One region of the Roseateles sp. P5_D6 genome, then DNA from elsewhere that is predicted to be linked to it. Evidence: predicted binding sites of a transcription regulator. Region 1 holds the regulator's gene; the other holds the start of a gene.

Region 1 (7,639 bases):
AATCCAACAATAAATATCGTCAACCCAACGTCGGGTGCACCCTTGAGGCGGATGGACGGCCGCAATCTATATTTCAACCAAAGCAATGATCTCAACGGAAATATAAATATCTCAACAAGCCATTTGAAAGCACATGAAAACTTCCAAAGTACCAAGCTACGCCGAAAAACATGCTCCGCGCCCAGTTCGAAGGGCAGGCGTGCGGCGAGAGCTTCGAGCCGAAATATGTCCGCTCGCCCCTTTGCACTAACCACACCGTCCGCAAGCCGCTGTAGAACTGCGTCACGCACAATTCGATTTATGGACCCACGGAGCAATGTCACTTGTGCAAAGGCTTGACTCTGGGCGCGTCTCGTTCCAGATTTAAAAGATTCGCTCAGATAGCGGGAAAGCAAATCGGAAGGCAGCAAGCCGCCAAGTGCAAGAATGTTGATGCGATCGATGGAATCTCCTCGATCCCATCTTCTGGAGAGGAAAGTTTCAACCGCTTCAATCAACTCATCTGGAATAATATCCGCACGTCGAGCCAAGCCGTCATGCAACAGTTTGAGAAGCGCAGTTGTTTCGGTGCCCCACGTGAAATAAGCGCCAGAATCACTAGCTGGAGGCAGCGCCTGATTTTCCGAGTCCAAAGCGTTCGCTGCTCGAAGCAAGTCAAGAGCTGCTGCGAACATGCCCTCCAACACGCCTACCTCTTGGGTTTCCAGCAATGTTACGGAATATTCCCGCCATCTTGAATCGACAAGCAGATCACGCCCCTGTATCAGGCTCGGGTTTTCCACAAGATATTGAACAAACAACGCCTCTTGATATCTTCTGTGAGAAAACGCAAATCGCCGATCCCCAGGGGTCGCATTTGGCACATCGGCTCTCGCAATCTTAAAGTCCACCATTGCGGAAACGAACTTTGATATATCCCTTCCTGGAACTTGCTCGGCGGGCAGGTAAGCTGCCACCTGGTCCACGGTTGGAGATAAACCTATGGTCGGTTCTTCAGCAAAGAGTCGAGCTACGCGCTGAGATCCCTGCAACAATTGGGCTGGCGTCAACCCATATTGCTTTGATAGATACTGGCGATCCTTCCCTGCCAGTCGTTGAATATGTAAAGCCAACAACTGAAAGTCGTTGCTCGGAGCCTTGTTTTCCTCCTTAACGTATCTACAAAGCAATGTTAGGAAGAGCGGCGTGCGCGTAAGCGCAACTGATGTGCTCGTCAGATGGTGCAGAACCATCGTAGCTTGTTCTGATGTTAGGAAAGCGTTCGCGACCAACTCCTCCTGCTTTTCCCAATTCAAACTAAGTATTCTGAACTTTTTCCAGGGCAGAGCTTCCGGCCCCTTAAATTCTCTCGAGGCAAGAATGCCTTTGCAATCGCCCATTCCATCAAGAAACTGGCGAATTGCTTCAGAGAACGCCTTAGTTGTCGGATCCCCACTTTTTGCGTGCAAGACCGCGGGGATTTCGTCGAAGGAATCGAAAAGAAAGTACCAAATACCGCGCTCGCGATAGTCGTCCCAGTTTTTTCTAACAAAGTCAGAAGTGTCAGAATCGCCGCGCCGAACATTATCAAGCACGAAGTCCCGAATCGCATTCGCATCAATTCTTTGACCTTCTTGAAATTCAAGCTCTCGCAGATTCACATAAAGCGGAACGATTGCCTTCTTGTCATTTGACCGCTTGCCTCGCGCCGCAAGTTCAGCCGCGAGATGCCTTAATGCAACGCTTTTACCAGCACCTGGCTCACCGGTTAATTGAATAGCACGTTCACTGCTACTCGAAATGGCCTTGATTAGCGACGTTTCCTTCCTCAATCCTTGAGATCTTTTGCTGATCATTCTATGGAACGGAGAAATATAATATCCACCTTCCGTTTCCACCTCAGCCTCTAGATCAGTGAAGTATTGATCGTTCCAACTTTCTGCTTTCGCAATATACGCAAGATCGGCTTCAAGCACGGCGCAGAACTGCTTACGCCGGCGCACTCGCACCTTGTCCTCAGGGTTAAGGAACAGAGGCAGACCGCTGGATTTGTAGACCTCAAGTAGCTTCGAAAGCGCTTCCGCAAACTTTGTTAGCGCCTTAGTTGCGACATATATCGCAATAGCGACGCATATTATTGCGGTGGCACCCATCATTAGCCATCGCCACGTATCTGTTGCTCCGGCCCAATTCCATAAGGTATCAAATACCTTGAGCGCCACATCAAATGCTGTTGCCGACGTTTCTTTTTTTTCAGCCATGGCCACCTCCGTAGCGTCGATCGTATCGACGCCCTTTGAAGGCGGCATTAGGGCGTATACGCGGCGCAAAAGGACATGTCTGCAAGTCACCTCTTGATTGACGGAGTCCAAAGTGGCTACATGCCGGCTACATGGAGCTGCGCCATGAATCACGACTTGAGCAAAGTCGGTCGCAAGCGCTTGATTTTATTGGTAGGCCGTGTTGGACTTGAACCAACGACCAAAGGATTATGAGTCCTCTGCTCTGACCAACTGAGCTAACGGCCCCCGGGGAGGAGGCGCGGATTCTAGTCAGGGACGGCTCACCGCTGACTGAGCGCCTGCCCCACCATCCGCGACGTGATGTCTACGATCTGGATCATGCGGTCGTAGGCCATGCGCGTCGGGCCGATGACGCCGAGCGTGCCCACCACCTGGCCGTCGACCTCGTAGGGCGCGCTGACGATGGACAGTTCCTCGTAGGGCACGACCTGGCTTTCGCCGCCGATGTAYATSCGSACGCCCTCGGCGCGGCTGGAGGTGTCCAGCAGGCGCATCAGTTGCGTCTTCTGCTCGAAGAGATCGAAGAGGCGGCGCAGGCTGCCCATGTCGTGGCTGAAGTCCTGCACGGCCAGCAGGTTGCGCTCGCCGGAGACGACGACCTGCTCCTGCTCCTGCACCATGGCCTCGGTGCCGACCTGCACGGCCGCGCTCATCAGCCCGGCGATCTCGCCGCGCAACTCGTCCACCTCATGACGCAGGCGTTCGCGCACGGCTTCGAGCGTGAGGCCGGCATAGTTGGCATTCAGGCGGTTGCTGGCTTCGGCGAGCTCGGACTGGCTGAGGTCTTGTGCGGTGAAGATGACGCGGTTCTGCACGTCGCCATCGGGTGCGACGAGGATGACGAGCACGCGGCGCTCGCCCAGGCGCAGGAACTCGATGTGGTGGAAGACGCTGGCCTTCTTCGGCGACGTGACCACACCCACAAAGCTCGACAGGTTGGACAGCATCAGCGCCGCGCTGGCGATGACGCGCTGGGGCTGGTCGGGCTGCAGCCGGGCGGCATCCACGCCAATGAGGCCGGGCTGGGCCGTCAGCATGGTGTCGACAAAGAGGCGGTAGCCGCGCGCCGTGGGGATACGTCCGGCGCTGGTGTGGGGGCTGGCGATGAGGCCGAGTTCTTCGAGGTCGGCCATCACATTGCGGATGGTCGCCGGGCTGAGTTCCAGGCCCGAGGCTTTGGACAGCGTGCGCGAGCCGACCGGCTGCCCGTCCGCGATATAGCGTTCGACCAGGGTTTTCAGCAGGGATTTGGAGCGCTCGTCGAGCATGCCCGCATTCTATGGACAGCGCTGTTCTGCCCGGGATGTGCAAACCCCCTGTGGTGTAATTTGCCGCATGGCCGAGCGCTTCAGACATGTCGCCATCGTGGGCAAGCATCAAGCGCCTGGCATCGGGCCGGTGCTGGAGGAGATTGCCCAATTTTTGTGCAGCCAGGGCTTGGATGTCTCGCTGGAAGCGGACACCGCGCTCAACACCGGCCTGACGGGCTATGAAGCGCTGTCCAACGACGAGCTGGGCCGGCAATGCGACTTGGCGGTGGTCATCGGCGGTGACGGCACGATGCTCGGCTTCGCACGGGACATGGCCCGCCACGGCATTCCGCTGGTGGGCATCAACCAGGGGCGGCTGGGCTTCATCACGGACATTCCCATCGAACGCTGGCGCGAGTCATTGGCGCCAGTACTGGCAGGCGACTACGAAGTCGAGCCGCGGGCGATGCTGGAAGGCGCGGTCTGGCGCGACGGCGAATCCATCTTCTCCGGCCTGGCACTCAATGACGTGGTCGTGAGCCGCGGCGGCAGCTCCGGCATGGTGGAGCTGAAAATCGAGGTCGGCGAACAGTTCGTCGCCAACATGCGCGCCGACGGCCTCATCGTGGCCTCGCCTACCGGTTCCACGGCCTATGCGCTGTCGGCCGGCGGGCCCATCCTGCACCCCGGCATCGCCGGCTGGCTGATCGTGCCCATCGCGCCCCACACCCTGTCCAACCGGCCCATCGTGCTGCCTGACCTGGGCGAGGTGCGCCTGGAGATCGTCGCCGGCCGCGATGCCTCGGTGAATTTCGACATGCAAAGCCTCGCGAGCCTGCTGCACGGCGACACCATCACCGTGCGGCGCAGCCAGCACCAAGTGCGCTTTCTGCACCCCAAGGGCTGGAGTTATTACGCGACGCTCCGTCGCAAGTTACGTTGGTACGTCTAGATGCTGCGGCACCTGAGTCTCAAGGATTTCGTCATCGTTCCCGCGCTGGAGCTCGACTTCGAGCCCGGCTTTGCCGTGCTGACCGGCGAGACCGGCGCTGGCAAGTCCATCCTCATCGACGCGCTGCAGCTGGCCCTGGGCGGCCGCGGTGACGCTGGCGTGGTGCGCGAGGGCGCGGCCAAGGCCGAGATCTGCGCCGAGTTCGACACGCCGGCGCATCTGCGCGCCTGGCTGGACGAGGCCGGCTTCGACTGCGACGACACGCTGCTGCTGCGCCGCGTCATCGACGCCGCGGGAAAAAGCCGCGCCTGGATCAACGGCGGCGCCGCCACGCTGACCCAGCTGCGCGAGCTGGCCGATCACCTGCTCGACATCCACGGCCAGCACGCCTGGCAGGGCCTGACCCGCCCCGCCGCCGTGCGCGAGCTGCTGGATGGCTTTGCGGGGCTGGACACGGCGCCGCTGGGCCGTGCCCACGCCGCGTGGAAGCAAGCCGCCGAGGCGATGCAAAAGGCCCAGGGCCAGCAGGCCGACGCGCTGCGCGAACGCGAGCGACTGGCCTGGCAGATCGGCGAGCTGGACGGCCTGGCGCCCGCCGAGGACGAGTGGGAGGAGCTGAACGCCGAACACGGGCGCCTGTCGCATGGCCAGTCCCTCATCGACGCAGCCAAGTCGGCCCTGGATGCGCTGGACGAGGCCGAGCCCAGCGCCCAGTCCCTCGCCGGCGGCGCGCTGGACCAGCTCGAACGCGTGCTCGACCACGACGCCCGCCTGCTGCCCGCTGTGCAGGCCCTGCGCGACGTGCAGGCCCAGCTGCAGGACGCCAGCCACACGCTGTCGGCCTATCTGCACAAGGCCGATCTCGACCCGAACCGCCTGGCTGAGCTGGACGAGCGCGTGTCGGCCTGGATGACGCTGGCGCGCCGCTACCGCCGCCAGCCTCACGAGCTGCCGGCCCTGCTCGCGCAATGGCGCACCGAGCTGGCCCAGCTTGACGCCGCCAGCGACCCCACGCTCCTCGAGGCGGCCCTCGCCGCCGCGCGCCAGGCCTTCGACGCCGAGGCCCAGGCCGCCAGCCGCGCCCGCAAGAAGGCGGCGCCCCAGCTGGCGTCCGCCGTCACGGCGGCGATGCAGCAGCTCGGCATGGCGGGCGGCCAGTTCGACATCGCCTTGAACCCTACCGACGGCCCGCAGAGCTTTGGCGTCGAATCCGCCGAATTCCTGGTCGCCGGCCATGCCGGCAGCACGCCGCGGCCGCTCGCCAAGGTGGCCTCGGGCGGCGAGCTGTCGCGCATCGCGCTGGCCATTGCGGTGACGGCCAGCCAGGCTGCAACCGACAACGCGCCCGGCACGCTGATCTTTGACGAAATCGACGTCGGCATCGGTGGCGCCGTCGCCGAGACCGTGGGCCGGCTGATGAAGCAGCTCGGCCATTCGGCAACCGGCCTGCGCCAGGTGCTGGCCGTCACCCACCTGCCCCAGGTGGCCGCGTGCGCAGACCGGCATCTCGTCGTCGCCAAGGCCTTGCAAGGCACGAGCACCGTCAGCTCCGTCAGCCCCGTGGCCGGCGAAGCCCGCGTGGCCGAGATCGCCCGCATGCTGGGCGGCGAGCGCCTGTCGTCGACCAGCCTGGCGCATGCGCAGGAGATGCTGGACGCGTCCACGGCGATCAAGCCGCGCAAGGCCCGGTCATGAGCATGGACACGGATCTGCACGGCGACGTCGTGCTGCTGACCGGCATGTCCGGCGGCGGCAAGTCGGTGGCCATGCATGCCCTGGAAGACGCCGGCTATTTCTGCGTGGACAACCTGCCCGCGGAGCTGCTGCTGGACTTCCTACGCCTGGAGCAGCAACGCGGTGAACGCCGTGTCGCCATCGCGGTGGACGTGCGCTCGGCGAGTTCGCTGCCGCTGATGCTGCCGCTGCTCAAGGACCTGCGAGCCACCGGCGTGCCGGTGCGCTCCATCTTCCTGGACGCCAACAACGAGGCGCTGATGCGGCGCTTCTCCGAGACACGCCGGCCTCACCCGCTGCGCGAGGACCGCGACACCGGCTTCGGCGCGCTGGAAGGCGCGGCCGATGACAGCCACCGCCTGTTGCTGGACGCCATCAAGCTGGAGCGCGAACTGCTCGGCGGGCTCAAGGCCGAGTCCACCGTCATCGATACCAGCCAGCTGCGCCCGGCGCAGTTGCGTGCCTGGCTGGGTGATCTGGTCGGCCCGCACGTCGGCGCCAAGCTCACCCTGGTTTTCGAGAGCTTCGCCTTCAAGCATGGCGTGCCCAGCGACGCGGACTTCGTCTTCGACGTGCGCGTGCTGCCCAATCCCTATTACGACCGGGAGCTGCGCCCGCTCAACGGCCGCGATGCGCCGGTGGCGGCTTATCTCGCAGCCCAGCCCGAGGTCGGCCTGATGATGGGCCAGATCGCCGGCTTCCTGTCGCGCTGGCTGCCCAATTTCGCGGCCGACCAGCGCAGCTACCTGACCGTGGCCATTGGCTGTACCGGTGGCCAGCACCGCTCCGTGTATCTCGTCGAGATGCTGGCGCGCCAGTTCAGCCACCACGGCCATGTGCTGAAGCGCCACCGCGAGCTGGACGCAAGGTAGAGCCCCTCGCTCGGCCCGGTGGGAAGTTCAGAACAAATGTTCTAGACATCGCGTTCTAGAACGTTTATTCTGAACCCATGAGTCGAACCCCTTCCTCCAAGCCAACGGCGGCCGAGCTGGACCTGCTGCGCGTGCTCTGGCGCCTGGGCCCCGCCGATGCGAAGGCCGTGCACGAGGCCCTGCTGCCCGAGCGGCCCGACGCCACCTATGCCACCGTACTGCGCCAGCTGCAGGTGATGCACGGCAAGGGCCTGCTGACCCGCGACGAGAGCCAGCGCCCGCAGCTCTACGCCCCCGTGCACGCCCAGGACAAGCTGCAGCAGTCCCTGATGAAGGACTTCATCAGCAAGGCCTTTGCCGGCTCTGGCAAGGCCCTGGTGCTGGCAGCCCTGAAGAACCACGTCAGCGCCAAGGAGCGCGCGGAGATCCGCCAGTTGCTGGCTGGAAAGGGAGATGAAGCCAGATGAGCCTCGACATCGCCATGATTGCCTGGGGCTGGGCCCTCGTGAACTTCGTCTGGCAGGGCGTCGTCGTCGGCGCCGCCGTGGC
Region 2 (7,639 bases), on a different contig from region 1:
AGTTGGGGACAGAGCTGTCGGGCGAGTACGCCCGCCAGGTCTGTCCCGCAATGTCTTACATATCCATACCGCCCATGCCACCCATGCCGCCCATGCCACCAGGCATGCCGCCACCGGCTGCTTCGTCCTTGGGGGACTCGGCGACCATGGCTTCGGTCGTCAGCATCAGCGACGCGACGGATGCGGCGTTCTGCAGGGCAGTGCGCGTCACCTTGGTCGGGTCCAGGATGCCCATTTCGATCATGTCGCCATAGGTGTCGTTGGCGGCGTTGAAGCCGTAGTTGCCCGAACCGGCCAGCACGGCGTTGACGACGACGGAGGCTTCGCCACCGGCGTTGTAGACGATCTCGCGCAGCGGTGCTTCGATGGCGCGCAGGACCAGCTTGATGCCGGCGTCTTGATCAGCGTTGTCGCCCTTGATGGCGCCAGCGGCTTGCTTGGCGCGCAGCAGCGCGACGCCGCCACCAGCCACGATGCCTTCTTCAACGGCTGCGCGCGTGGCGTGCAGCGCGTCTTCGACACGGGCCTTCTTTTCCTTCATCTCGACTTCGGTGGCAGCACCGACCTTGATGACGGCAACACCGCCGGCCAGCTTGGCCACGCGCTCTTGCAGCTTCTCGCGGTCGTAGTCGCTGGTGGCTTCCTCGATCTGGATGCGCACTTGCTTGACGCGGGCTTCGATGTCAGCGGCAGCGCCGGCGCCGTCGATGATGGTGGTGTTTTCCTTGCCCACTTCAACGCGCTTGGCCTGGCCCAGGTCGGCCAGCGTGACCTTCTCGAGCGTCAGGCCGACTTCTTCGGCGATGACCTTGCCGCCGGTCAGGATGGCGATGTCTTCCAGCATGGCCTTGCGGCGGTCACCGAAGCCAGGCGCCTTGACGGCGACGACCTTCAGGATGCCGCGGATGGTGTTGACCACCAGCGTGGCCAGGGCTTCGCCGTCCACGTCTTCCGAGATGATCAGCAGCGGGCGGCCCGACTTGGCGACTTGCTCCAGCGTCGGCAGCAGATCGCGGATGTTGCTGATCTTCTTGTCGTACAGCAGCACGAACGGGTTGTCCAACAGCGCGGCTTGCTTTTCCGGGTTGTTGATGAAGTAGGGCGACAGGTAGCCGCGGTCGAACTGCATGCCTTCGACGACGTCGAGTTCGCTGTCCAGGCTCTTGCCGTCTTCAACGGTGATGACGCCTTCCTTGCCAACCTTGTCCATCGCTTCGGCAATGATGCGGCCCACTTCATGGTCGCTGTTGGCGGAGATCGTGCCGACTTGCGCGATTTCCTTGGAGGTGGTGGTGGCCTTGGAGGCCTTCTTCAGCTCGGCGACCAGGGCGGTGACCGCCTTGTCGATGCCGCGCTTCAGGTCCATCGGGTTCATGCCGGCGGCCACGTACTTCATGCCTTCGCGAACGATGGCTTGAGCCAGGACAGTCGCGGTGGTGGTGCCGTCACCGGCGTTGTCAGACGTCTTGGAAGCGACTTCCTTGACCATCTGCGCGCCCATGTTCTGCAGCTTGTCCTTCAGCTCGATTTCCTTGGCCACGGACACGCCGTCCTTGGTCACGGTCGGGGCGCCGAACGAGCGCTCGAGCACGACATTGCGGCCCTTGGGGCCTAGGGTCACCTTGACCGCGTTGGCCAGGATGTTCACGCCTTCAACCATGCGGGCACGAGCCTCGCCGCCAAAGATCACGTCTTTTGCTGCCATTTGATTCTCCGAATACTTAAATTGGGGTCAGAGTCGATTTATTTCGACTCACGATCAGCGAGGACACGCGTCACGGGGTGACGGGCTGTCCCCGTGTCATCACTTTTGAACCACGGCGAAGAGGTCTTCCTCGCGCATGACCAGCAGCTCGTCACCGTCGACCTTGACGGTCTGGCCGGAATACTTGCCAAACAGCACGCGGTCGCCGACGACGACGTTCAGGGCCACGAACTCACCCTTGTCATTGCGCTTGCCCGGGCCGACGGCCAGGACTTCACCTTGATCAGGCTTCTCAGCGGCGTTGTCGGGGATGACGATGCCCGAGGCGGTCTTGGTTTCTTGCTCCAGACGGCGAACGATCACGCGATCGTGCAGGGGGCGCAGCTTCATGGAATCTCCTTGAGAGTTGGAACCGGAGCGGCCGCGGCAATCGCGGCTCGCCGAAAAAAACGGGGCCGCCAGCGGAAAACCGGTCGGCCCGACTCGTTAGCACTCGAATGAGTTGAGTGCTAGCAGAAAGCCATTATAGGGACGGCGGATGACGATTCAAGCCTTGCGGAACTGGGGCTTGCCATATACCGGCGAAGCGCGCCTTTGCGCCACCCGGGCAGCCGTTTGCCGCAGTCATCGACCGCGCATGGGTGGGCCCCAATGAAAAACGACCGCCGTAGCGGTCGTTCTTGAGGCGTGAGGCGCTTGCTTTAGCGAGCGACGCGACGGCGTGTCCAACCCAGGCCCGCAAGGGCGCCCAGGGTCAGAGCGATGCTGGCGGGCTCGGGCAGGCGGCCAGGAGGCTGCGTGTCGACGGTCTTGAAGCTGAGGTCATCGAGCAGAACAGCCTGGTCGTTCGCCGAGAACACCACTGTGCGGCCCACGCCCTGGAACGTCAGTGTGATTTGGTTGGACCAGTTGCAGAACACGTAGCTGTTGCATTCAGCGCCGGTGAGACCGTTCAGGCCGCCGCCGAGTTCCTTGCCACTGGCGTCGTAGACGTGAACCGAGAGATTGATGCCCAGGGTGCTGCCCGAGTAGACGAAAGACAGGGCGTCGACGAAGCCGTCCGCGAGGTCCAGCGTCAGGCTCTGGATACCTGCCACCGCAGGCTTGGTCCAGTCCTGAGCGAGAAAGAGCGCGCCGCAGCTGCCGGTGCGGGAAAAGCTGATGGCGCCGGCATCACCATTCGGGCCATAACTGCAGGCTTCAGACGTGGACGCCCAGGCGGCGCCACTTCCCACGACACCCTTGGATGCGTAGCGGGAGGTCAGTTGCTCCATGGTCTGCACGTCCTCGAAGTCCAAGAAGACCGCACCGGCCATTGCCGATTGCATGGTGGCCGTCAAGGCGAGTGCCAGAAGTTTGCTCGTCGCGCGCATGGCGTTCTCCGTCCGGGTTTGTTCGAGTTGGGTTGTTGGGCGGACTGTAAACAAGCACCTGCGCGCCGGGCCGCGTTGTGCCCCTTCAGTTGAGGGGGAGTCCAGCACCTAGGGGCCGCGCTTAGGGGGGTGAAGAGGTACTGCGCGCGCATATATGAGTTGCCGAGATGACTCGCTAGATCGCGCGGCTGGCAGAAGGCCTTGGCTACACTGCCTCGGGTGGAAACCAAATGGCTTGAAGACTTCGTCAGCCTGGCCGAGACGCGCAGCTTTTCCCGCTCCGCCCAGCTGCGCCACGTGACCCAGCCGGCATTCTCGCGCCGCATTCAGGCCTTGGAGGCCTGGGCCGGCGTCGACCTGGTGGATCGATCCTCCTATCCGACCCGGCTGACGGCCGCTGGCGCAACCTTGCTGGCCCAGGCCGTCGAGCTGCTGGGCAATCTGCAGGCGACGCGCAATATGCTGCGCAGCCATCAGGCGGCCGACCAGGACATGATCGAGTTCGCCGTGCCGCACTCGCTGGCCTTCTCCTTCTTCCCGCATTGGCTGATGGGGTTGAGACGCGGCTTCGGCGCCATCAAGTGCCGGCTCAACGCGGCCAATGTGCATGACGCGATGCTGCAGCTCAGCGAAGGCAATTGCGATCTGCTGCTGGTCTATCACCACGCCAGCCAGCCGCTGCAGCTGGACCCGGAGCGCTACCAGATGGTGTCGCTGGGCCACGAGACCTTGTCGCCGTATGCCAGGGCCGACAGTCAGGGCGAGCCGATGTTCCGGCTGCCCGGACGGCCGGGCCAGAAGATTCCCTTCCTGAGCTACGCGGCCGGCGCCTATCTCGGCCGCCTGGTCGAGCTTATCGTCAAGGAGGCGGACTGCGCGCTGAACCTGGACGCCATCTACGAGACCGACATGGCCGAAGGCCTGAAAGCGATGGCGCTGGAAGGTCACGGATTCGCCTTCCTGCCCGCCAGCTCGGTGCAAAAGGAGATCGCCAGTGGCCGCCTCGTGCCCGCCGCTGCGCCGGGCACCTTCAGCGTCAGCATGGAGCTGCGCATCTATCGCGAAAAGCCCGAGCTTTCGCGCCGGCTCAAACCAGCCTCCTTGGCTTTGTGGGACTATTTATCGTCCGCGGCATGACCTCATCCAGCTTGCGCATGCATCGTGTAAACCCGTATTCGGGCTGAGCGTGCGGCGTGGTCTGCTCGCGGCTGTTATCGATATCCACTTCCTGTTGTTGGAGTCTCCATGAAGAAAGTTCTGCTCGTCGCAGCCCTGTTCGCCGGCGTTTCGGCCGTGCATGCCGAAGACACGCTGAAGAAGATCAAGGACAGCGGCGCGATCACGATGGGTGTGCGCGAGTCGTCGGGCCTGTCCTACACCATCGGTGATGGCAAATACGTCGGCTACCACATCGATGTCTGCGAGCACGTCGTTGCCGACCTGCGCAAGCAGCTGGGCAGCAAGATCGAAGTCAAGTACCAACCGGTCACATCGGCCAACCGCATCCCGCTGACCGTCAACGGCACCGTCGACCTGGAGTGCGGCTCCACGACAAACAACGCCACCCGTCAGAAGGACGTCGCCTTCGCCGTGACAACCTATGTCGAGGAAGTGCGCATCGCCGTGAAGGCCAACTCCGGCATCACCGGCATCGGCCAGCTCAACGGCAAGACCGTCGCAACGACGACCGGCACCACGTCCGTGCAGACGCTGCGCAAGCACGAGCGCGCCAACGGCGTGGACTTCAAGGAAGTATTCGGCAAGGACCACGCCGACAGCTTCCTGCTGCTGGACTCCGGCCGCGCCGACGCTTTCGTCATGGACGGCTCCATCCTGGCCAAGAACATCGCCACGTCCAAGAACCCGGCCGACTTCAAGATCGTCGGCGAGGTGCTGTCCGTCGAACCCATCGCCATCATGATGCGCAAGGACGACCCGGGCTTCAAGACCGCGGTCGACAACAGCATCAAGGCCATGATGAAGTCCGGCGAGATGGCCAAGATCTACGACAAGTGGTTCCTGCAGCCCATCCCGCCGACCAACACGAAGATTGGCCTGCCGGTGTCCACTGCGACCAAGGACGCCTGGGCCAACCCCAACGACAAGCCGATGGAAGACTACGCGAAGAAGTGATTCGCGCATCGACCTGAACCACCGCAAAGCGGGTGCCTGGCACCCGCTTTGCTTTAGCTAAGAGGCTTGAGGAGAGGGCCATGAGTTGGGACTGGCAGTTCTACTGCAATGACACCGCCACCGGGGAGGCCGTTGCTGGCTGCTTCGGCCCGGGCGGCAAGGAGCAGACTTATCTGCAATGGATGCTGAACGCCTGGGGCTGGACGCTGAGCGTCTCGCTGCTGGCCCTCGTGCTGGCGCTGGTGGTCGGTTCGCTGATCGGCATTGCTCGCACCGCGCCGAACAAGTGGCTGGCGCGCTTCGGCGAGGCGTGGACCGAGCTCTTCCGCAACATCCCGCTGCTGGTGCAGGTCTTTCTCTGGTACCACGTGCTGCCGTCGCTGTTCCCGGTGCTGCGTGAGGCCGTGCCGTCCTCCGTGCTGGTCGTCTTCGCCTTGGGTTTCTTCACCAGCGCGCGCATCGGCGAGCAGGTCAAGGCCGGCATCAAGACCCTGCCCACCGGCCAGCGCTACGCGGGCCTGGCCATGGGCCTGACGCTTCCCCAGACCTACCGCCACGTGCTGCTGCCGATGGCGTTCCGCATCGTCATTCCGCCGCTGACGAGCGAGAGCATGAACATCGTCAAGAACTCGGCGGTCGCCTTCGCGGTCAGCATCCCCGAGCTGGCGCAGTTCGCGCAGCAGGCCTCCGAAGAGACGTCTCATTTCGAGGAGATCTACATCCCTGTCACCGCGCTGTATTTCGTCTCGGCCTTCGCCATCAACCGCATCGCCAAGTTCATTGAGGCGCGCGTGCGCATCCCCGGCCAGTCGGGAGGCAAGTGATGCTGAATCTCGACTATTCCTTCGTGAACTGGGCGGTCGTCCAGAGCTTCGTCGCCAAGGGCTTCTGGTTCTCCATCCAGCTGACGCTGGTGGCCATGATCGGCGGCATCATCCTGGGCACGCTGCTGGCGATGATGCGGCTGTCCAGCAAGCCGTGGCTGTCGGTGCCGGCGGCGTTTTACGTCGACACGCTGCGCTCCATCCCGCTGGTGATGGTGATCCTGTGGTTCTTCCTGCTGATCCCCAAGCTCGTCGGGCCGCTGGGCGGGCAGATGTCGGCCTTCATCACCTTCACGCTGTTCGAGGCCACTTACTACTCGGAGATCATGCGTGCCGGCATCCAGTCGGTGTCGCGCGGCCAGGTCAACGCCGGGTATGCCGTGGGCATGACCTACGGCCAAAGCATGCGTTACGTGGTGCTGCCCCAGGCCTTCCGCAACATGCTGCCGGTGCTGCTGACCCAGACCATCATCCTGTTCCAGGACACCTCGCTGGTCTATGCCGTTGGCGAGTACGACCTGCTCAAGGGCTTCGAAGTGGCCGGCAAGAACTTCAACCGCCCCGTCGAGACCTATCTGGCGGCTGCGGTCGTCTACTTCGTCATCTGCTTCGGCCTGTCCCGCCTCGTGCGGGAGCTGCAGAAGAAGATCGCCATCATCCGTTGAGTCGAATCGAGTCCGCCATGATCGATATCAAGAACATCTCCAAGTGGTACGGCAGCTTCCAGGTGCTGACCGAATGCACCACGACCATCCAGAAGGGCGAGGTTGTCGTCGTCTGCGGGCCGTCCGGCTCGGGCAAGTCGACGCTGATCAAGACCGTCAACGCGCTGGAGCCCTTCCAGAAGGGCGACATCGTCGTCGACGGCATCTCCATCGCCGACCCCAAGACCAACCTGCCCAAGCTGCGCTCGCGCGTCGGCATGGTGTTCCAGCATTTCGAGCTGTTTCCCCATTTGTCGGTGACCGAGAACCTGACCATCGCGCAGATCAAGGTGCTGGGCCGCTCGGCGGCCGACGCCAAGACCCGCGGCCTGAAGATGCTGGACCGCGTCGGCCTGAGCGCCCACAAGGACAAGTTTCCCGGCCAGCTTTCCGGCGGCCAGCAGCAGCGCGTGGCCATCGCGCGGGCGCTGTCGATGGACCCCATCGTCATGCTGTTCGACGAGCCCACCTCGGCGCTGGACCCTGAGATGGTCGGCGAAGTGCTGGACGTGATGGTGCAACTGGCCCACGAGGGCATGACCATGATGTGTGTGACCCACGAGATGGGCTTTGCCAAGCGGGTCAGCAATCGCGTCATCTTCATGGACGCGGGCAAGATCGTCGAGGACTGCAGCAGCAGCGACTTCTTCACCAAGCCCGAGGAGCGCTCGCCGCGCGCCAAAGACTTCCTCGCGAAGATTCTCCAGCACTAGGAACGGAGCCCGTGATGAGCAACGTCGGCACGGGATGGAGAGAAGTCATCGCGGCCGACGAAGCTGCTCGCCACGCTGCCGCCGCCAAGGCCATGGCCGAGATGCAGAAGCGCAAGGACGAGCGCTTCGGCGCCGGCCGTGCACTGCACCGCAAGGGCGTTGCCGCGGTGCGCGGGCGGCTGCGTGT

What was found. Region 1 encodes HrcA, which represses chaperone genes, less so after heat shock. Its sites were predicted from a motif close to TTAGCACTCNNNNNNNNNGAGTGCTAA; they were not measured.
Region 2: a site for HrcA is predicted at 2,192-2,218, ahead of ACXJKM_RS03475 (co-chaperone GroES). Genes of this name have one in related genera too.

The regions. Positions count from the first base shown of each region.
Region 1 is NZ_JBFUMK010000005.1:214,817-222,455, forward strand. It holds gene ACXJKM_RS08685 (NACHT domain-containing protein) at 1-2,240, opposite strand, end outside; tRNA gene ACXJKM_RS08690 (tRNA-Ile) at 2,431-2,507, opposite strand; gene hrcA (heat-inducible transcriptional repressor HrcA) at 2,543-3,550, opposite strand; gene ACXJKM_RS08700 (NAD kinase) at 3,618-4,484, shown strand; gene recN (DNA repair protein RecN) at 4,485-6,179, shown strand; gene rapZ (RNase adapter RapZ) at 6,176-7,090, shown strand; gene ACXJKM_RS08715 (BlaI/MecI/CopY family transcriptional regulator) at 7,168-7,557, shown strand; gene ACXJKM_RS08720 (M56 family metallopeptidase) at 7,554-7,639, shown strand, end outside.
Region 2 is NZ_JBFUMK010000002.1:304,569-312,207, reverse strand. It holds gene groL (chaperonin GroEL) at 56-1,705, opposite strand; gene ACXJKM_RS03475 (co-chaperone GroES) at 1,805-2,095, opposite strand; gene ACXJKM_RS03470 (PEP-CTERM sorting domain-containing protein) at 2,407-3,078, opposite strand; gene ACXJKM_RS03465 (LysR substrate-binding domain-containing protein) at 3,298-4,215, shown strand; gene ACXJKM_RS03460 (amino acid ABC transporter substrate-binding protein) at 4,324-5,211, shown strand; gene ACXJKM_RS03455 (amino acid ABC transporter permease) at 5,292-6,035, shown strand; gene ACXJKM_RS03450 (amino acid ABC transporter permease) at 6,035-6,700, shown strand; gene ACXJKM_RS03445 (amino acid ABC transporter ATP-binding protein) at 6,718-7,452, shown strand; gene ACXJKM_RS03440 (catalase) at 7,467-7,639, shown strand, end outside.